Regions from separate parts of the Lysinibacillus sp. FSL L8-0126 genome, predicted to be linked through region 1. Evidence: riboswitches for the same ligand, from Rfam matches in the RefSeq annotation. Region 1 holds a riboswitch; each other region holds the start of a gene.
What was found. A riboswitch is a leader RNA that binds a small molecule or an ion and turns the genes downstream of it on or off. The one in region 1 is predicted to bind cobalamin.
Positions count from the first base shown of each region.

Region 2: it holds a riboswitch for cobalamin, as region 1 does, so the genes downstream of both, MHI34_RS09295 (hypothetical protein) here and MHI34_RS10120 (iron chelate uptake ABC transporter family permease subunit) in region 1, are expected to answer to the same signal.
Region 3: it holds a riboswitch for cobalamin, as region 1 does, so the genes downstream of both, MHI34_RS16565 ((2Fe-2S) ferredoxin domain-containing protein) here and MHI34_RS10120 (iron chelate uptake ABC transporter family permease subunit) in region 1, are expected to answer to the same signal.

Region 1 covers NZ_CP152028.1:2,075,519-2,083,023, forward strand. Annotated here, with positions in the region: gene MHI34_RS10115 (YdhK family protein) at 1-316, opposite strand, end outside; cobalamin riboswitch at 619-807, shown strand; gene MHI34_RS10120 (iron chelate uptake ABC transporter family permease subunit) at 952-1,998, shown strand; gene MHI34_RS10125 (heme ABC transporter ATP-binding protein) at 2,004-2,795, shown strand; gene MHI34_RS10130 (SMR family transporter) at 3,080-3,394, opposite strand; gene MHI34_RS10135 (SMR family transporter) at 3,394-3,747, opposite strand; gene MHI34_RS10140 (TetR family transcriptional regulator) at 3,819-4,397, opposite strand; gene MHI34_RS10145 (hypothetical protein) at 4,606-4,776, shown strand; gene MHI34_RS10150 (endonuclease Q family protein) at 4,877-6,043, shown strand; gene MHI34_RS10155 (S-layer homology domain-containing protein) at 6,145-7,505, shown strand, end outside.
Region 2 covers NZ_CP152028.1:1,896,045-1,903,549, forward strand. Annotated here, with positions in the region: gene MHI34_RS09275 (C40 family peptidase) at 1-339, shown strand, start outside; gene ytvI (sporulation integral membrane protein YtvI) at 534-1,592, opposite strand; gene MHI34_RS09285 (hypothetical protein) at 1,683-2,231, shown strand; gene MHI34_RS09290 (glutathione peroxidase) at 2,316-2,861, shown strand; cobalamin riboswitch at 2,961-3,161, shown strand; gene MHI34_RS09295 (hypothetical protein) at 3,314-3,871, shown strand; gene MHI34_RS09300 (ABC transporter substrate-binding protein) at 3,855-4,805, shown strand; gene MHI34_RS09305 (tyrosine-protein phosphatase) at 4,948-5,715, shown strand; gene MHI34_RS09310 (MATE family efflux transporter) at 5,866-7,221, shown strand; gene MHI34_RS09315 (putative RNA methyltransferase) at 7,224-7,505, shown strand, end outside.
Region 3 covers NZ_CP152028.1:3,406,871-3,414,375, reverse strand. Annotated here, with positions in the region: gene MHI34_RS16575 (sirohydrochlorin chelatase) at 1-45, opposite strand, end outside; gene cobJ (precorrin-3B C(17)-methyltransferase) at 60-1,727, opposite strand; gene MHI34_RS16565 ((2Fe-2S) ferredoxin domain-containing protein) at 1,732-2,103, opposite strand; cobalamin riboswitch at 2,250-2,432, opposite strand; cobalamin riboswitch at 2,690-2,875, shown strand; gene MHI34_RS16560 (energy-coupling factor ABC transporter permease) at 3,018-3,764, shown strand; gene MHI34_RS16555 (energy-coupling factor ABC transporter substrate-binding protein) at 3,768-4,040, shown strand; gene cbiQ (cobalt ECF transporter T component CbiQ) at 4,047-4,820, shown strand; gene MHI34_RS16545 (ATP-binding cassette domain-containing protein) at 4,817-5,653, shown strand; gene MHI34_RS16540 (S8 family peptidase) at 6,027-7,505, shown strand, end outside.

The DNA of each region.
Region 1 (7,505 bases):
AAGTTGGCTCATAGGAAATAACATAGGCAGTTGTGTTATAGGCACCTATTATTGTTGCTTCGGCACCTCTCATACCGTCCATATGTCCATCCGTAATAATCACGTTACTTCCAACAGAAAACTTCGGATTATCCGCGTTCTTTAATGTGGATGGTACTTCACCTGAGCTTGAGTGGCTCATCGTAGAATGATCCATTTCTTCAGCAGTGTTATTGGAAGGAGATGCAGGCTTCGTTTGCTCCTCCGCACAAGCTGTTAAACTAATGAAGGCCGTTACTGCTAGAAGTCCAGTAGACCATTTTCTTTTAAATATCATGTAATATCCTCCTCACTATTTTCCCTTACTGTAGCAAACAAATGTGCAGAAATGATGGATGTCAATTGCTTTTTGACATGAATGAAGAGAGCGAAATGTTATTGATGTATGTGATAGGAAAAGTGGCTAAGATGTGGTGGAGTATCCTCCCATGCCAAAACTATTAAGTAATAGATAGCCAATTTATAACGAGCAAATAGCAAAACTGCGAAGATACAGCTTATATATTGTTCTTCCTTAGAAATAAAATTCCATGTAGACTAACAATCTATAAAAATGTATGATAGAATCGTCACAATTTTATAAATTCAAATACTATTGGTGTGCCATTTTATAATGTCACTTAAAAGGGAAGTCGGTGTAAGTCCGACGCTGTCCCGCAACTGTAACGAGGAGTCCTATAATATTATTTGCCACTGTGGAAGAATGGGAAGGCAATTATAGGGTGTTGAATCGAAGCCAGGAGACCTGCCAGTTAGTAATACCTGTAATGCCCACGAGGATGCAAGCAATTACGGACAATAGCTGGATTTTTTCTGACTTTGTTTATTCTAGGGTATTTCTATGCGTAGTTGCGTATGGAATACCTTTTTTTATTGCTTCATTCATCACTATTCAGTAGGAGTTTAAAACGGATGAATAAAAAGTTTATATTTTTTTCCTTAATCCTTTTCTTCGTATTAATTGTTTCTATGACCTTTGCTGTCATGGTCGGCTCTGTATCAGTTACACCATTATATGTATGGAAAGTTATTCTTTCTAAAATCCCCTTTATACAAAATGCCATAGAGCAAGATTGGAGTCGCTCACAGGAAATTATCATTTGGCAAATAAGAGCACCTCGTGTTTTATTGGCTGCTATTGTTGGTGCTGGATTAGCCATTGCGGGGGCAGCCATTCAGGCACTTGTACGAAATTCCATTGCTGACCCGTATATTTTAGGGATTTCTTCAGGGGCAGCCGTCGGAGCGACATCTGTGATTATTTTAGGAGCCTTTTCATTTTTAGGTATTTACGCGCTTTCAATATCAGCCTTTCTAGGATCATTACTTGCCATTGCACTGGTGTTTTTCTTATCTCGTGTTGGGGGACGGGTTTCTATTTTTCGTCTGTTATTGGCAGGTATGGCTGTTTCCTTTATTTTAACGGCCATTTCTAATTTTATTTTAATGATGTCAAAGCAAGAGGGGGCTTTAAAAGCTGTTATGTTTTGGATGCTAGGTAGTCTAGCAGGAGCTAAATGGAATAATATTATCATTCCAGCTTCCATATTTTTCGTCGTATTTGGGCTTCTCTGGCTACACTATCGAAATTTAAATTTACTTTTACTTGGGGAAGAAGCGGCAGTGACGTTAGGCGTTAATCTTCAGCAATTTCGGATTCAGCTTATATTACTTGTCTCCCTGTTAACAGGTGTACTGGTGGCAGTCAGTGGCTCTATTGGTTTTGTAGGTCTAATTATCCCTCATATAGTACGTTTAATTGTGGGATCTAACTATAAATATGTGATACCGATTAGTGCTTTAATAGGGGGGATTTTCTTAGTGTGGGCTGATGCCTTTGCTCGAATTATCATTGCTCCTCAGGAAATGCCAATTGGTATTATTACAGCCTTTTGCGGAGGTCCATTTTTCATTTGGCTACTCCGTCGCAATAATTATTCTTTCGGTGAAGGAGATTAACTTATATGACATTAGAAGCAAAGCAAGTATCATTCTCCATTAACGATCAACGTATACTACATGAAGTAAGTATTCAAATAAAGAAAAAGCAGTTTGTTGGGTTAATTGGTCCTAATGGTAGTGGCAAATCAACATTGCTAAAAAATATGTATCGTCTTCTAAAACCTGAAAGCGGGACGGTATTATTAAATGAGCATGATATTTTAAAGCAATCTAGTAAAGCAATTGCGAAGAATTTAGCTGTTGTTAGTCAAGATACACCTGTTTTATTTGATTTCACTGTACATGATTTAGTTAGCATGGGGAGAACGCCACATAAAAAACTGTTAGAGCTAGATCAAGAGCAAGATTTTCAAATTGTTAAAGATGCTTTGAAGCAAACAGGTATAGCTCATTTAGAAAAACGAAGCTTTAGCTCCCTTTCAGGTGGAGAGAAAAAACGTGTAATGGTTGCACGAGCACTAGCACAGCAAGCACAAGTGCTTATATTAGATGAGCCAACGAATCATTTAGATATCCAACATCAACTTCAGCTTATGGACTTAATTCAAACCTTACATTTAACAGTAGTTGCGGCTTTACATGACTTGAATATTGCGGCAATGTACTGTGATCAAATTTACGTGTTGCAGCAAGGTCGAATTGTGTGTCATGGGACACCCGAGGAAGTGCTAACACCAACATTGTTACAAGAAGTATTTGGTGTTTTTGCTGATATTCAAACACATTCCTTGACTGGTAAACCATACCTCACGTATGTTCCAGATCAATTCGCAAAGAAGGTCAGTCAAGTTTAAAAAAGTAAGGACAACTAATTTACATAATATATTCATTATGAAAGTAGCATTTACGAAAATACATGGCATAGGAAACAGTCATATCAGGAAGAGTTCTTATGTTTCTTAGTTAGAAAAATAGTCAATGTTTATACAGGAGACGGATTTTTCATTAGCTAGAGTAATGACCGCAGTGTATCTGTTTTTAATTATAAAAATGTAACAGGTTCAAAGATATACTCAATGGTTTAAATGACAAAGGACATTCCTCGATATAAGAAGGATGTCCTTTGAGTGTAGTTTAATTAAGATACGGCCTTTAACCCTGCTACACCGATGATAATAGCAATGATACTGATAATTCGTGATAGATTTTTGGATTCACCAAAGAAAATGATATTGACAAGCACTGCACCGACAGTACCAATACCTACCCAGACAACATAGGCAATGCTTAGCTGTAAATAATTGAAGGATGCATATAAAAGGGCAAATGATAATCCAAAGCCACCGACATATAATAATAAATTTCGTATCGTTTTATTTTGACTATAAAAGCGTAATCCAATAACACCTATAATTTCGGCTATTGCTGCTAATAAAATATATACCCAACCCATTATGCATTCACTCCTTTCTTTTCATCGTGATCTGTTGGTGCGTTATCTGCTAATTTTAATCCAATAACGCCCGATATTAAAATAAACATGAAAATACCTTTAATCGCATTAAACTCTCCATCGAAAATAAAAATGTCCATTAACGTAGTGCCAATTGCACCTGCACCAGCGAAAATAGCGTATACGGTACCAGTAGGTAGGTTTTCACAAGCTTTTGATAAGAAGTGAAAATCGATAGCAATTATAGACACAATAATAATCCAATGCCACCAGGAACTTGCTACATTAAAACCAAATATCCAAAACAATTCAAATAAACTTGTTAGACCGACATATAACCATTCTTTTTGCATAATTAAAATCCTTTCATTAATAGAATTAATGACTGACGTTCAGTCATTTTGTAGATAAAAGAGAACGTCACTTACGCGTGACGTAGGCCAAGTGCATGATATAAAAAGTCTAGAAGTTCAAGCTTAAGCAGTGTCATCGTTTCATCCTTGCTGTCATCAAACAAATAAACTTGTTCTGCGGCAGATTCAATTAGACCAATAATAAGCTTTGCTGACCGTGATGGATTAATTGAATCTCGAATGATGCCTTGTTGTTGAGCCGTTAATAAGAAATTACTCATCCAATCATAGTATGGTGCATAAATGCTTTCCCATTCTTTTAAATGCTCTGTTTGTGCAATTCCAGCATAAATGAGTGCAACGATATCACCATATTCCTTTGTGATCGAGAAAATGATTTCAACAACCTCTTCAAGTTGCTGATCAAAAGGCTTATGATCTGAAACACCTTCATCTACGGTAGTAATAATTCTTTCTACCATATTTTTTGCAATAGCTGGCATGACAGAAAGGCGTGATGGGAAGTAGAGATAAAATGTTCCTTGAGCAATCCCAGCAGCTTTGACGATATCTGAAACCTTCGTCTTTTCAATTCCTTTTTCGCGAAAAACTTCAATTGCAGCTTGAATAATTTTTTCTTCCTTTGACATGCAATCCCTCACTTTTGCCTTACTTGTTTAGTATGTTACAGGATGAGAAAAACAATGTCAATAAAAAAATGACTGAATATCAGTCATTTTCATTCAACAAACGTTTGGAAATTAGCTAAATCACAAAGCTTTAAGCAATTAAGTTGAGGTGGAATGAAGTATACTTTTTTTATTTCAGGGAACTTTATGAGTGAAAGGATTGATGATAATGGAAGACATTAAATTTGCTCAATTAGATCCACAGCAACTTGCGAAAATTAACGAGCTTGAAAAAAAGATTGGTGTGACATTAGTTGCCTATGATTCATCGTCAGGGTCATCACATAGTTCAGGTGCTTATGAGACAAATAATAGCACTACCACCAATCATCCATCATAATAAAGTGAGAAATACCTTGCTGTGATGTAAGGTATTTTTATCTTGAGTCCGCTTGAACAAAAAAATTTACGTACTTGAAATACTAAAGGGAGCGATTGAAATGCAAACATTTTATGCAGATTTACATATTCATATTGGGCGTACTTCTAGTGGGCGAGCAGTGAAAATTACTGGCAGTAAAACATTAACGTTAGCAAAAATTTTAGAGACTGCTAGTGCTAGAAAGGGATTAGATATTATTGGGATTATTGATTGTCATTCACCCGAAGTAATCGAAGAAATGATGGAGATGATTGAACAAGGTGAACTACAGGAATTAAAAGAGGGCGGCCTACGCTTTCAGGAAACAACGTTGATTCCAGGGTCGGAAATCGAAATTTACGATCAATATTGTCATGGACCTATTCATGTGCTTGCTTACTTTCCAACACTGATGTTAATGAAGCAGTTCTCTGATTGGATGTCCCAACATATGAAAAATATCCACTTGAGTTCACAGCGAATTTATTGTGACGGTCTCACATTACAGCGAAAGGTGCATGAATTGGGAGGTCTGTTTATTCCTGCCCATGTTTTTACACCATTTAAAAGTTTGTTTGGTAGAGGGGTTGAGCGTAGCTTAACAGAAGTCTTTGATCCGCAGCTTATCGATGCCATTGAATTAGGGTTAAGCTCTGATACCAATATGGTAAGTCGTATCAAAGAATTACAAGCATATACGTTCGTTAGTAATTCTGATGCCCATTCGCTTGGAAAACTGGCACGTGAGTATCAAAAGTTACAATTAGCAGAAGCAAATTTTGCAGAATTAAAAATGGCTCTACATGAACAACAAGGTCGAGCAGTAACAGCGAATTATGGTTTAAATCCTTTGCTTGGCAAGTATCATCAAACGGTCTGTGCTAAATGTGGAGAACGACTAGGTAACGAGGCTACCATATGTACAAACTGTGGAAGTATGCAAATCGTAAAGGGTGTAGCTACACGTATTCAGGAACTATCAGAGGATTTTCTGAATGAACGAAATAGACCGCCTTATATTCATCAAGTACCACTTGATTTCATCCCTGGTATTGGCCCTAAAATGATGGAACGTCTAATAGAAGCATTTGGTACTGAAATGAATATTTTACATGTGGTAACGCTCAACCAGCTTGAACAAGTTGTGCCACATAAAATCGCTCATTTAATTGATTTAGCTAGAACGGGTCAATTAGCGATCGAGGTTGGTGGTGGTGGAATATATGGAAAAATACAGTCTGAGTAGAGAAAAGTTTCAAAAAGATTGCTGTAATTTAACCTATTTTTAACTCGCCTCTAGTAAAATAGTGAAAACAATGACTATTTTACAAGTGGAGGAGAGAGTAAATGCGATTATCAAAGAAATTTCGTTATTTAGCAGCGAGTGTACTGGCTTTGCAATTAACCATCCCTGTAGTAGCTAATGCACAAGAACGAGACGACTACATAGCACCAAGCTGGGTTATTCAATCTGATTATGTGGCACTAGGCGACTCATTAGCACATGGAATGAATGAGGTAGGTGTTATTGGGTTAGGCTACACGGATTTTATTGCACAGGCCTTACAGCAGGGTGGCTTCCTTACTTCTTATAATAAGGGCTTTGCTATGTCAGGCTACACTACCAAAAATGTTTTAGCAGATTTACAAAATGATGTAGAAAAAACAGTCACAGGTTTTGGATACACAAAGGAACAAGTAAAGTTACGAGCTTCTATTAAAGAGGCAGAAATCATTACATTAACGGCTGGAGCAAATGATTTATTACCATTATTAAAAGAGTCCCAAACAACGGGAATTGATACGATGGCCCTTGTTAAAGCTACTAAAGAAGCTGTATCGAATATTGCTACAATCCTATCTGAAATCAAAAAGATAAATCCACAAGCAGAAATATATGTGATGGGCTATTATAATTCTTTCCCATACTATAGTGAGAATCTACAAAATCAATTTAAACTGTTATTGGCTACAGTGAATTCAACAATTAAAGCAACCGCTGAAAAAGCAGGCGCCATTTTTGTGCCGACATACGATGTTGTTGCAAAGGATGTTGCAAGCTATTTACCAAACCCTGATAACATTCATTTAAGTGAAGCTGGTTATTTAGCGGTCGCAAATGAAGCATTTTTACCAATCATTAAAACTAGCTCGTTATGGGATATAACGAAGGCTATTCAAGTAGATGTGAAAGATCGTACAACTGTAGAGGTTAAATGGCAGGACGCGACAGATAATGTAGGTGTGGCAAATTACAATGTCTATGTGAATGGAAAATTAATCTCAACATTGGATGCAGATACGACAACATTTACACTTGAAGATTTAACAGAAAATACAACCTACAATGTTTCCATCAAAGCAATCGATGCAGCTCGTAATGAAAGTATTCAAAATCCAACGATTACTTTCACTACAAAGGGAACAGTAAGCTTTACAGATACAGCACAGCACTGGGCGAAAGAATACATTCAAAAAGCTGCGGGTGCTGGGCTAATGAATGGTTATACGGATGGGACATTTAGACCTGATAGTAGTGTAACGCGTGCGCAGGCCGCTGCTATTCTTGTGAGAAGTTTAGAGTTATCTACAGATGAGAAGGCACCATTTACTGACATTGCAAATTATGACGCAGTAACACAATCAGAAATTGCAGCAGCATATGTTCATGGGCTTATTAAAGGAACGGATGGGAAATTTAACCCTGG
Region 2 (7,505 bases), 180 kb from region 1:
ATTTCAACAGCTAAACAATTCCTAGGACGTCCATATGTCTGGGGTGGTAGTAACCCATCGACAGGCTTTGACTGTTCAGGTCTTGTACAGTGGTCATACAAACAAGCAGGTGTTTCTTTACCACGTACAGCATCACAGCAGTATTTAGCAACTCAACGTATCTCAGCAAGTGAAGCACGTGTTGGAGACTTAGTATTCTTCAGCTATGGTTCTGGTGTAGCTCACGTAGGTATTTACTTAGGGAACAACACAATGATCGATGCTCAAAACAATGGTATCGTAATTGAATCACTTGATTGGTGGAATCAATACTTAGTAGGCTTTGGTCGTATTCAATAAGCCTCTATATTTAATAGACGATTGACATGATGAAAAGGTCATCTTTGTAGAGAAAAAATATACAAAGATGACCTTTTTTATTTTGCTTTAGTGTTCATCTACCTCCTTTGTCGAGGAGAGATGAACACTTATTTTGCATCTCCAGTGGTTTAAGAGGAGCATTAGAGGTAAGCTCGAAGCGTAATGACTTTGCATTAAATTTTAAAATTTAGCTTAATGACACCTGTTTCTTTTAAGGCAATAAAGAAAATGATAACAAATGGGCCAACGAGTAAACCGATGATACCAAATAACTGTAGACCAATGAACATGGCAATTAATGTTGGCAAAGTGGATAAGCCAATGTGGTCGCCCATTAGTTTAGGCTCGACGACACGACGAATAATAAGTAAAATAGCAGCTAAGATGAATAATTTTACAGCGATAGCTGTGTTTCCCATTAATAGATGGTATAGTCCCCATGGGGCTAATATAATAATGGACCCTAGGAAAGGAACGATATCTATTAACCAAATAATAATGGTCATCGTAACTGCATATTTCGGTTGGATTAATAGTAATCCAATAAGTGTGACGCCACCTATGATAAAGCTTACAAATAAGTGTGCCTTCATATAACCGAATGTTGCATCTTTTAAACGATTTAAGATGATTTTTATTTTCTTTGCTGTGTTAGGCTTTAAATATTTATAAGTGATTTCCTTTAATTTGGGCAAATCAAGCATAAATAGGAATAAAGCAATCATATAAACGAGAAGACTGATAAATAGGCTTGGAATCTCTGAAAAGAATGCTGAAACTTTGTTATAATTAAAGAAGCTTAAAAAGGATTCTTCAACTTTCTTTATGAAATCCATAGTGGTTTTTTGAAGCGAAGCACTTACTTCAGGTGGAAAGTCCTCTGTGTATTTAGAAATATTTTCTTGCATATGAAGCCACATATCTGATAGCTTGGAAATATAATAGGGAGCTTGCTTTGACAATATAATTATTTGCGACATAATTTGTGTAATGGATATATAGCAAATAATAGAGATAACAATAACACTCACTATGTATATAAAAGCAACTACAATTTTCCTTGACATTTTCCATCGCCTTTTAAAGAACATAACAATGGGTTCTAAGAAAAATGCACTGACACCAGCAAGTATTATAGGCATGGATACAGGGATTACAAAATAGGCAGCTACAAGTAGAGAAAGAATCACAATCAATCGGAAAATCATTTTCCTAGCATTAAATTTATTCATAAACTCACCTTCTTTGAGAAAAAAATTAAGTTAAGTGTACCATAAATCAAATTTTATTACGTTCTGAAACAATAAAGGTAGGGATAAATTATGGAGAAAGAGATTTTGCAACTTTTTAATAATCTAACAGAGCATGACCGCGATATTGAATCTTACGAGGAACTAATAAAAATTCTGCAGGAACCCGTAGATTGGACATATGCAGTCTGGGAACAGCTTGTACAAGCACTTACATACAAAGATGGTCATGCACGTGCACGTGCTGCACAAATTTTATGCGCCTTAGCCGCAAAAAGTGACCCAGAAGAAAGGGTATTGGAGGATTTTTTAAAGATTTGGGCTGTGACTTATGATGAACGATCCGTTACAGCTCGAAATGCATTACAAGCTATTTGGAAAATTGGGCTAGCAGGTCAAGTACAAAGTGACTTAGTGGTGTCTTATTTAGCAAAGAGATTTCAAACTTGTTTAGATGAGAAGCATCCGACTCACATTCGCCATGATATTATTGTATCTTTTAAAAAGCTATATGACGAGACAAGTGACATAAAGTTATTAGACATTGCCCATCGTTTAATTAATGAAGAGCAGGACGTTAAATCTAAACAGAAGTATAAGTCAGCCATCCGTTCAACGTAACGAGATGGTGTTTTTTGTGCAAATTATTTGGTAAATTATTGAATAGTCAACTATAATAAATGAAAAAATAAAAGGGGTTAAGACATGAGCATTTATAATTATTTAGTACGAAAACCTAATGGTGAAATTTTATCCATGGAAACATATCGTGGAAAAACGATGCTAATTGTCAATACGGCGAATCAATGCCGATTTACATATCAATTTGATGACTTACAAAAAATGTATGATAAATATGGGAAAGATAATTTTGTCGTTCTAGGATTTCCTTGCGATCAATTTGGTCATCAAAATCCTGAAGATGGCGAGGAGACTACGCATCTTTGTAAAGTGAATTATGGCGTTACCTTCCCAATTTTTGAGCTTGTACAAGTAAATGGAGAGACTACCCACCCATTATTCAATTATTTAAAACATGAAGTGGATTTTCGAGAGTTTGGCAAGGCGAGCATGCAGGAAAAAATGCTTGCTGAGGCAATTGTTCAACTTGCCCCTAACTTTTTAGATGGTCGTAATATTCGCTGGAACTTTACAAAGTTTTTAGTAGATGCTAACGGCAAGACCGTTGCACGCTTTGAACCAACAGATTCACAACTTGATATTGAACAGGCAATTGAAACTATACTATAAAACAGTTTTGTTTATCTTATTCTTTAGAAATGGTGACGATCCATTCAAAGCACAGCTATTTTTTCCTATTAATATATGATAAACTGCTTTACAAGTGAATTATTCTTGCAGAATAAAGGTGCTAACAAGCATAATCGGGAATTCGGTGAAAAACCGAAGCTGTTTCCGCAACTGTAAGTACAGCTAGTATAAAGGTTTACCACTGTCTTAACAGAGATGGGAAGGTACTTTATCACACATTCGTTTTTTATGTAATGAACTGTACAAGCCAGGAGACCGACCTTTGTTTGAACGTATAAAAACTTCTCGGAAGCTAGGAGGATATACGGCAAATACATAGGCTATGTCATGTTAATTTGGCCATTATTATGTTATTTTCGTCGTTCCTTTGCGTAAAGGAGCGGCGTTTTTTTATGCAAGAATTTTCATAATGAAAAGTGGGGGGATCGCAAGTGAAAAAAGATGCACGTTATTCTTGTTATCCATTTATGCGTGAAAAAGCTTCGACGGTTGATTTTGAGATTCGAACAGACAGTCTGACTACGCATTTGGGAGTTGCTTTAGCTGCAGTTAAGAAAGAGGATGTACAAGCTGTTGTAGAAGATTTAATGATTATTTTACCTATGGCCTACCATGTCAATGGCTCGGTTCGTGGAAAACTAGCCGTAACAGAAGAGGATCTTGCTTGGCTAAGTGAGCGCTATGATTTTTATGTTCGTCATGTGAAGGAAGAGATACAAAACTTTGTCTTACCTCAAGGTACAGAGGCTGCCGCTGCTCTACATCTTTGCCGTAGTGAAGCAAAAAAATCATATCGTACATTACACAAAGTATCGGATGAACGAGAGGTTCCAGCTATTCTTTTTGATTATTTAGGCCTATTAGCCAATGTGTGCTTCGTTATGGCTGTCTTTATGAATCAACAAGCAGGGATAGCTGAAATACCATTTATTAGTAAATCATATCCGATGAAAAAGAAAAAGGAGAATAATAATGAAGAAATTATTTAATGTTCAATGGCTAACAGTACTCTTCCTTGCAATGATTTTAGCAGGTTGTGGTACTTCGGTAGATACTAAAAATAAAGACGCTTCACAGGATACACAACAAACAGAGCAAACAAACTACAAAGTGACAGATGATCGCGGTGTAGAAATAGAGTTTAAAGAAGTACCAAAAACAGTTGTATCATTGCAACCAAGTAATACAGAAATTTTATTTGCTCTAGGTGTTGGTGATAAAATCGTAGGAGCAACTGAGTATGATACTTACCCAGAGGAAGCACAGAAAATTGAACGGGTTTCTGATTCTGTGAATTTTAACAGTGAACGAATCATAGCGTTGAAGCCAGATGTTGTTATAGCTTATACGATTGGTGATAAGGAAGCAATGAAACCACTTGAAGATGCTGGGATCAAAGTGTTTGTTATTCAATCAGCAGCTACATTCGATGATGTTTATGGTGACATCGAACAGATCGCAGCTGTAATGGGTGTTGCAGATAAAGGAAATGAAGTAAACGAAGAGATTAAAGCGAAATTAGCTGACGTTAAAGCAAAGGTGAAGGAAGTAAAAGCACCGAAAAATGTTTATTTAGAAATTAGTCCTAAGCCCGATATTTATACAGCAGGCTCTGGTACTTTCCAGCAAGAAATACTAGATGCAGCCAATGTTAAGAATGTTTTTTCTGACTTGAGCAGCTGGGCACAAGTTTCTGAGGAAGATGTCATAGTGAAAAACCCAGATGTTATTTTAACGACAGTAAACTACACAGAGGATCCAATAGGTGAAATACTTGCACGTGATGGATGGAATACAGTGACAGCAGTTCAAAATAAAGCAGTACAGACTCTTGATACAGATATCTCTAATCGACCTGGCCCACGTATTGGGGAAGCCGTAGAACTAGTAGCAAAGGCTGTCTATCCAGAGTTATTTAAATAAGAAACCATTCAAGGCTAGCTGTATACTGACAGCTAGCCATTTTTATGTGGGTTGTTATTTCCTAGTGTGAAAATTGGAATTAATTGAGTTAGTTCTATAAAATAAAAGTAAGAGTGCTCGATAATTTTAGGAGGTGTAGTAATTGGAACAGTTAGAGACAAAGATAATTCCATTTGAGGCAGTTTATAATTTTCGAGATATGGGGGGATATAGGACAAGGGATGGGCGCATTGTCAAGAACGGTTTATTTTACCGCTCAGCGGCTCTTGGGAAAATGACGTTGGCGGATAAAGAGCTATTTGAAACATTAGGGATTAAAACCATTTTTGATTATCGTGATAATAATGAGGCACACCATAATCCTAACCCTATGTTCTCACACGCTCAATATATTCAAATACCAGCGAAGGGCAATCATACATTTGAAATGCCTACAAATGCTGGTGGTAGAGATTTTTATAAAGCAGTAAGCCCCGAAATGTTCCGAGATTTTTATGCACAGATGCCGTTTAATAATCCTTCTTTTAAAGAGTTAATGAAAACCATACAAAATCCTGACAATTTGGGTCTTGTCCACCATTGTGCAGTTGGTAAGGATCGCACAGGTATAGGGGGAGCTCTTATTTTGCTAGCCTTAGATGTACCAGAGGAGACGATTATGGAAGACTATTTAAACACGAATATCCATTTACGTCCAATGGTAGACAGAATGGCACAGGCTATTCAACATCAATATAATGAGCAAGAATTACAGCAATTCTATGCATTAATGTCTGCTCGAGAAGACTATTTACAAGCAGCATTGGATGCTATGGATTACCATTATGGCTCAAAGACTAAGTTTTTAGAGCAGGAGTTTGGCCTAACTATTGCTAGACGAGAGCAATTGCAAGCTTATTGCTTAACATAACAATGACCCCTTTCACATATCTGTGTGAGAGGGATTTTTTATGTGGAAGCGCTGTCTTCCTATAAACCTCTTTACAGTCTGAAAATTTATGATAAGATACAATAGATTTTTAAGAAAAATATAGGAGAAGTGAAAGTATTGGCAGAGACAATGAAAGAGACAAATAAGTTAAGTCTATTCCATTTAACATGGCCTATTTTCTTAGAAGTATTTCTATTTATGTTAATGGGATTAGCCGATACTTTTATGCTCAGTGCTTTATCAGATAATGCTGTATCCGGAGTAGGTGCAGCCAATCAATATATCCATATTGCGATCTTGATTCTTGAAGTGGTAGGGAATGGTGCATCCATTGTCGTTTCACAGTATTTAGGTTCAAGACGTTTTTTTGAAGCAGCGAAAATATCGGCTTTAGCTGTCACAATGAATTTGGTTGTTGGACTGTTAATGAGTATTCTATTTTTCTTCTTTGCAAAACATTTAATGACTATGATGAACTTGCAGGGAGAAGTACTTCACTATGCACAAAGTTATTTAGTTATCATCGGGAGTTTTATTTTTCTACAGGCTATTATTAATGCACTTGCTGCAATTATTCGTGTACATGGTTGGACGAAGCAAACGATGTATGTATCACTTGGCATGAATATCTTGCATGTTGTGCTAAACTATGGTCTGATTTTTGGGAATTTAGGTTTACCAGAGCTTGGTGTAAAAGGAGCGGCTATTTCTTCGGTCATTAGTCGAGGATTAGCTGTACTAGTGTTTTTCTGGTTGCTCTATCAAGTGATGGAAGTACGCGTGAAGCTACACTATTATTTTGATTATTCTAAGGAATATGTAAGGAAAATATTAAACATTGGTTTACCTTCTGCCTTTGAACAGGTACTTTATCAGTTTTGTCAGATTGTCTTTTTATATTATGCGACATATTTAGGAGCAGAAACACTGGCAGCACGACAATATGCTATGAATATTTCGATGTTTACGTATTTATTTGCGATTGCCATTGGTACAGGAACAGCTATTATTATCGGACGTCATGTGGGGGCAGGGAAGAAGGATGAGGCATACCATCAACTATGGATAAGTGTCCGTGCGGCATTTGTTTTTACGATTATTATGGTTGCAGTCGTTACGATTTTCCGCAAACCACTCATGCATGTTTTTACCGATAATCCAGATATCATTACTATTGGAGCATCCGTGTTAGCCTTCAGTATTTTGCTAGAGACTGGCCGTACAATGAATATCGTTGTCATTAACTCTTTACGTGCTTCTGGAGATGCCAGATTTCCTGTGAAGATTGGTTTTCTATCGATGGTTTGTATGAGTCTTCCGCTTGGTTATTTATTTGTATTTATATTGGATTGGGGCTTGGTTGGAATATGGCTAGCTATTTCAGCAGATGAATGGGTACGTGCAATTATCGTATACTTTAGATGGAAAAGCCGTAAATGGGAGCGATTTGCCCTCGTTTCACCGAATGAACAGAAGGAGGCATAGAAATGGGAGCATTATCTAAACGTGCGATAGCGGCAGCATTAATGGAGCAATCTATCACACTTTTTGCTTGTCCTGTATGTCAGCAATCGATGCATGTCTATGAGCAGGGAAGATTGGTTTGTCCTGCTAACCATTCTTTTGATATAGCTAAGCAGGGCTATGTCAACATGCTGACACATAGCGCTGCTTCTAAATATAGCAAAAGTCTTTTTGAATCTCGTAAGGCAGTGATTGATAGTGGGATTTATGATGCTGTAGAAGAAAAAATTAGTAAGCTTATAGCC
Region 3 (7,505 bases), 1.3 Mb from region 1:
TGCTGCTAAACGGCTCCCATGGCCGACAAATAAAATAGCTTTCATCTCTTTTCTCCTCACTAGTCGCCGCACGGAGCTGGCTCTACTTTTATTTTGGAAGACATATCTTGATACGTAAAATGCAATATCTTTTTCACACGTTTAAAATATTTAAATAAACGTTCATTTGGGTGAGCATTTGCTTTATATTCTTCAATAATATCTGTAATTAGTGGAATCAGTTGTTCAGGCTCCAACCCTTCTACAACAGGCTGTGCTGCATGGGCCGTACGACCAACTGGCTTCGCCCCAATAAAGACATCAAATTTACTTTTGCGATAGACAATACCAATATCATCAAATACAGCCCGGTAACAGGCCATACCACAGCCGTTAAAGCCGATATTTAATGTTTTCGGCAAAGACATTCCACCTAATTTTTGTTGTATTTCTTCTGCATAGGGAATCGAATCGGCCTTTTCACCATAGCAAAAATCACAAGCCTTCAAGGATAGCACATCACCAATCGGCGCTAATAAAAAGCCTACTTCCTGTAATTTCTCCGTGATACGTTCAGGGGCAGTCGTTGGGATTTTCAAATGGATTTGATGGTCTGGTGTATATTCCATCGTCCCCTCTTCCCCAACGACCTCTGCTAACGTCATCATTTGCTGAGGTGTGAAAAACTTATTCACCACTCCTGGGCTTACAGCTAATTCAAAAATGGATTCTATTTTTTGCTGTACAAGTTTCGGCGTTACTTTGACTGCACTTGTTCCTTTCACCATTGCGAGTGCCGCTGTAGCCATTTCAAGTGCTGTTTTTTTTGGCTTTGGCGTAGCGGCTACACTGGGTTTATTAAAACGCCCTGCATTAGGATCTGCTGTAAAGTCTTGTCGTGCAGTCCCTGTCTCTTGGTTCATTGCCCAAGGTTCATTTTCTTCACGTAAACGTTGATGTGGACGTAAGGGTTGTTTTTCTTCACCCAATGTATATTTACGTTGATAGCCACGTGGTGTAATCATTTTATTGTCATAGAAAAATGTCGACGAATTACCAATAATGACTGTCGTCAGCATTCCAATGTCATGCTCCAGCATTTCGGCTAATGTTGTCATCGTCACTTCTTGACGATCGCGGTAAGCACTTTTCACAAGTCCTACTGGTGTGTCAGGCGAACGATATTCTAAGAGAATGCGCTGTGCTTCGACAATTTGTCTTGTTCGGCGACCGCTTTTTGGGTTGTATAAAGCGATTACAAAATCCGCCATAGCGGCTGCCTCGACGCGCTTGGCAATTAAATTCCATGGTGTTAGATGGTCACTTAAACTAATCGTACAGGCATCATGCATAATCGGGGCACCAAGTAAGCTAGCACATGAATTGATGGCAGAAATACCAGGGACAATTTCTACCTCAATCCCCGTTGCTTCTGTCCAGCCTAGCTCAATCAATACCTCATACACTAATCCCGCCATACCATAGACACCCGCATCACCACTTGAAATGACTGAGACAATGCTTCCAGCCTCTGCTTGGCGCACCGCTTCCTGCGCACGGGACACCTCTTCGGTCATTCCAGTACTGACAATCGACTTCGCACTGACTAAATCTTGAATCAACTCCACGTAGGTTTTGTAGCCTATGATCATATCACTTTGTTGTAATGCCTCTACCGCCCGTGTCGTAATATGCTTAAAGTCTCCAGGTCCAAAGCCCACTACGAAAATTTTTCCTTTTTGCGCCATGTTGTTACCCCTCTTTCACCTTTTCGATCCCTTTAATGGCTGTCGTTTGTGCTGTACGCTGTAATGTACCTTCACGAAGTGTAAAGACATGTTCGTTGTATAAGGATTCATGATGTAAATCTTGTACAAGTGTTCTAGCATGCTCTGTTGATGGTACACGATACCAATTCCCTTGCGGATAGGCGATGACCACACAAGCATCCTTGCATCGTCCATTACAGCGCGTTCTTGTTGTATGTATCTCTTGATCAAGTGCTTGCTGTTGTATTTCTTCTCGAATAGCTAGGGTAATTTCCTCCCCACCTTTGTTCATGCAGCTACTACCATTACAAATAAAGAGATGTGTTTTCATCCCCTCTAAATTCCATGTTGTCATCTTCTGTCTCCCCTCATTTGCTTTCTGGAAAAAGAAAAACCTTTACTCTAATTACGAAGAGTAAAGGTTTTGTAGAAGCCAAATAAAAACGAATAAAATAAAATACAGGTACTCGCTCTTGCTTCAACTTCTCCCTCCGAAAAGTTTGCATGCACAATCAAATAAGCAGGTTTCCTGACTTAAGCTTCATTTTACTATCGCACCTTCCCAAGTTTGCACCAGTGGCTTTGCGATTTCATCAGCTATTACAGTAGCGGGGGCTGTATTGGATTTTCACCAATTTCCCTATTATCTCGAGTTATTCGAGCACTTATCGACGTTTTATATGAAATTTATTATCTTCTTAATAGAATAGAAAACTGTCTCTATCATATCTCATTATTTTAAAATTTCAATATTTCTATAAAAATTTATGACAATTTTATCAATTTTGTGTGTAGACCGGGTATAAAAATTATAATATCTCCCTATTTATGACAATTCAGTAGTTATCAGAATCTTCTCTATTGACCTTCAATTGAAAATATTTTTAAAAAAAGTATAGCATATTTATGGAAAATCATGTTACACTTTGTCGTGAAATCTCACAACTTAATGTTTTTTCGGTGTAAAATACTTATCATTTTGCTTAAAAGGGAAGCCGGTTTGAGTCCGGCGCGGTCCCGCCACTGTATTAGGGAGCTTTATAGAACATGTCACTGTCCAACGGATGGGAAGACCTATAAAGTGTTGAACTAGAGCCAGGAGACCTGCCGAAAAATATGTGATCGTTTCAGCCTACGAGGATAGGTGTGCGGCTTAGCAGATGAGAATGTTATTTGCTTTTTTAGCTATGCACTTTTCCAACAACGGAGAAGTGCTTTTTTATTTACGCACGCTACATTCTAAAAATCTATTAGTAAGGAGGAAAGCTTTTGAAATTTTCATGGTGGAAACTTAGTTATTTTTTATTGGCCTTTTTACTCGTGCCAAAACGTGCCTTTGCTATGCATATCATGGAAGGTTTTTTACCAATCGAATGGGCTATTTTTTGGTGGGTCATCTCTATCCCATTTATTATTCTAGGATTGCGCTCCATTCGCAAAACAATTGAAGAAAACCCTGAAACCAAAATGCTTTTAGGTCTTTCAGGAGCCTTTGCTTTTGTGCTGTCGGCGTTAAAAATCCCTTCGGTTACAGGTAGTTGCTCCCACCCAACTGGTGTTGGACTTGGAACGGTTTTATTCGGACCTCTCGCTATGAGTGTCATCGGAACGATTGTTTTATTATTCCAATCTTTATTATTAGCACATGGTGGGATTACCACTTTAGGAGCGAACGCCTTCTCTATGGCGATTGTAGGCCCATTTATTGCTTACTTTGTCTTTAAAGGGGCTCAAAAAATAGGGTTGTCATTTTCACTAGCTGTTTTTTTTGCTGCGATGCTTGGTGACTTAGGTACATATGTTGTGACTTCTGTACAGTTAGCATTAGCCTTCCCTTCAGAGGTTGGCGGCTTTATGGCATCGTTTACAAAGTTCGCAGGTATTTTTGCCTTAACTCAAATTCCGTTAGCGGTGAGTGAAGGAATTTTAACGGTCATTGTGATGAATTTCTTGAAAAAGTACAATGTCAGCGAATTAAAAATGTTGCGTGTTTTCTCAACAAAGGAGGCACATTAGTAGATGAAACGAAATTTATTACTATTAGCGATTGTTGTGCTGTTAGCTATCATCCCATTGTTTATACAAAAAGGTGCAGAATTTGGTGGTGCTGATGGAGAGGCAGAAGCAGCCATTGGCGAAATCAATGCAGAATATGAACCGTGGTTTGAAAGCTTATGGGAGCCACCAAGTGGTGAAATTGAAAGCTTATTATTCGTGCTACAGGCAGCTATTGGAGCTGGTTTTATTGGCTACTTCATCGGCTATATGCGCGGCAAGCATAAAGAAGGTTAACCCGTTATGTTACTCATTGATAAGTATGCGTATCTTAATAAGCTAGCGTCCGTTCATCCGCTAGAAAAAATGATACTTTCAATTGGTCTACTTCTCGTAACGCTCATCATGAGAGATGAACGACTTTCACTCATTACATTTTTTGTAATGAGTGCTTTTATCATTTTAGGTGCAAAAATTCCGCTTACCTACTATGTTAAGTTATTATTGCTACCTGGATTTTTCTTACTAACAAGTCTTGTATCCATCTTGCTGTCAATCACACCAGCAACTCATGTATTACCTGCCCATCTGTGGTCTTTTACGTGGATGAATTGGACAATTTTCATCGGAAAAGCAAGTGCCCTGTCCGCCCAACAATTGTTCTTTATTGTCCTTGGCAGTAGTAGTTGTTTATACTTTTTAATTTTGACCACATCCGTACAAGGGATTTGCTATGTGCTCCGACAATGGCGACTGCCCTCTTTATTGGTTGAGCTTATTGAACTAACCTATCGTTTTATTTTTATATTTTTAGAAAGCATGTACAGAATACATCTTGCCCAGCAAGCGCGTCTTGGCTACCATTCTCCAATGCAATGGCTACGCTCCGTATCCATGCTTATTGTGGCGCTATTTGCTGAAATGTTTCAGCGTAGTCGTGAGCTTAATAATGCCATGCAGTCACGGGGTGGCGAAGCCGTCTACTGGCAAGAGATGGGCTCCTATAGCAAGAAAAATTGGCTAGGCATAGCGACACTATTCCTATTCCTCATTGTATATGGAGGGTACTTCTCATGACAGCATTCTATTTTGAACTAAACCGCTTGTCCTATGCCTATGCAGATGGTACGAAGGCATTGTCAGACATTACTTTACACATTCCAAAAGGAAAAAAAATTGCCATCCTTGGTCATAATGGCGCTGGAAAATCAACATTGTTTCAGCATCTTAATGGTATTTTACAACCGTCAGCTGGGACGATTGTTTTTGATGGCAACGAGCTTCAATATAGTCGAAAAGCTTTAAAGGCACTTCGCCAGCAAGTTGGCATTGTTTTTCAAGATGCGGATCATCAACTTTTTTCAGGTACTGTCAAGCAAGATATCGCATTTGGACCACTAAATCTTGGCTGGTCTACCGAAAAAATCGAAGAAAAAATAGCATGGGCTGTTGCGCAAACGGAAATAGGCGATTTACTCGAAAAACCTATTCACTTTCTAAGCGTAGGTCAGAAAAAGCGTGTGGCGATGGCAGGTGTTTTAGCGATGGAGCCCTCTGTCCTCTTATTAGATGAGCCAACAGCAGGCCTTGACAATTATTATGCTACCCAAGTTCTACAGTACCTAGGTAAATTAGAAGACGGCGAAAGAACCATTTTACTTGCTACCCATGACATTCCCCTTGCTTATGAATGGGCGGATCAAATCATTGTCATGGAGGCAGGGAATATCATTTATAACGGAGACCCGATCGAGTTGTTTTATGAAGAAGAATTGCTGCAACGTGCACATCTCGAACGTCCATGGGTTTTTGATATGTTCATGACATTACAAAAAAAGAAGCTATTGCAGGAAAACATTACACCCCCCCGCTCCAAGTGTGAATTACAACAATTAATAGAACAATTGTAGACAAAAGTCATCGAGAAATTCTCTCTCGATGGCTTTATCATTTTTTATTTTCTTTCATATTCAAAAATTAGTAAACTACTACGAAATCAAAAGATTCGATTTATGTTAGCGATACGTCAAATTCGTTGCGATGTCTTTGATGGTTTGGCATGCCAAAAACATATTGGATAAACGTAAAAGAACGAAGCGTGCAATACTTGGAAGTCCATCAGCTGAATAGAGGCTTTCTACTAAATTAGTTGTAAAACAAAAAACTTTAGACAATTCGAAGGAAAAAATAGTGAAAAATTTTCCTCCTTTACGAAACTTTTCTAATCTTTATCCGTATTAATAGAGTCGAGACTTAATTTATAACACCAAGGAGAGATAACAATTGAAAAGTTTGTTTAAAAAATCAGTCGCTATTGTAGCATCCGCTACACTAATGGTTCCAGCTGCTTCTGCCTTTGCTGAAGTACCTCAGCATAAAGCCAAGAATGTACTGGCAAGTAGTATGAAACAAACAGAGCAGAATGAAGAAAAATGGATGAGTAAGGATAAAATTGTTATCAAGCATTCAGGACTTGATAAAAATGTACATAAAAACATTGGCTCCAAAGTCATCCGCTCCATTCCTTCATTAGGCTATGATGTGGTACAACTGAATAAAGGCGTATCAATAGAAAAAGCAGTTGCTTACTATCTAAAGCAAGATGGCATTACAAGTGTATCTCCTAGCTATGTGTATCGCTCTTTTCAAACAGAAGTCGATCCAAAGAAACAAGAGATGTATCATTTAAACCTACTGCAAATGGATAAGGCACTAGAATTAGCGGGTGAGCATGATGTGACAGTCGCTGTCATTGATTCTGGTGTAGATTTTAAACACCCCGATCTAAAATCTCAAGTACTCCCACCCTATAATGCAGCAGCACCAGCGAATACTACTTATCCAGGTGATCACGGAACACATGTAGCTGGTATTATCGCCGCAGCTAAAGATAATGGCATAGGCGGACACGGTGTGAATCCGAAAGCGAAGCTACTACCCATTGACGTATTTAATGGCAAAGAAGGTGCAAATGATTTCATTATTGCACAAGGCATTTTGTATGCTATTGAACAGGGTGTTGACGTCATTAATATGAGTCTAGGAGGCTACGGGGAATCTCCACTGATGAAAGAAGCCGTTCAGAAAGCCGTTGACAGTGGTATTACAATTGTGGCAGCCGCGGGCAATGAATCAACAGATGAATACTCCTTCCCTGCTTCTTATGAGGGTGTTATTAGTGTAGGTTCAACGAATGAGCGCAACAAACTATCAAGCTATTCAAATTACGGACCGTCCGTTGATGTTGTTGCACCAGGTGAAGAAATTTATAGTACCGTTCATGATGACAAAAAAGGATCATCCTTCGTCAAATTCAGTGGTACATCCATGGCATCACCTGTAGTAGCAGGCGTCGCCTCTCTTCTTAAATCAAAATATCCACATTTAAAGCCGCATGAAATAGAGGCAATTTTGGAAATGACGGCACAAGATTTAGGAGCGAAAGGCTATGATCTTACCTACGGTCATGGACTAATCGATCCAGTCAAAGCATTGCAATTCGATTTAAATAAACTACCTAAACACTATTCAGAGTCGAAAGAAGAACGCATACAAAACGCTAAAGTTCTTGCTAAAAATACGTTAAATATCGAACACGGCGCTTTCGAGCAGCAAGATGAAAAGAAATGGTATAAAGTCGATTTAGACGCAAATGAATATGCTCAGCTAACATTAAAAGGTGCAAACAAATATGATTATGCCTTTGATTTATATTTCTACCCAAATAATCATAAGGGTGAAGTAGAGCCGATTCATGTCAAT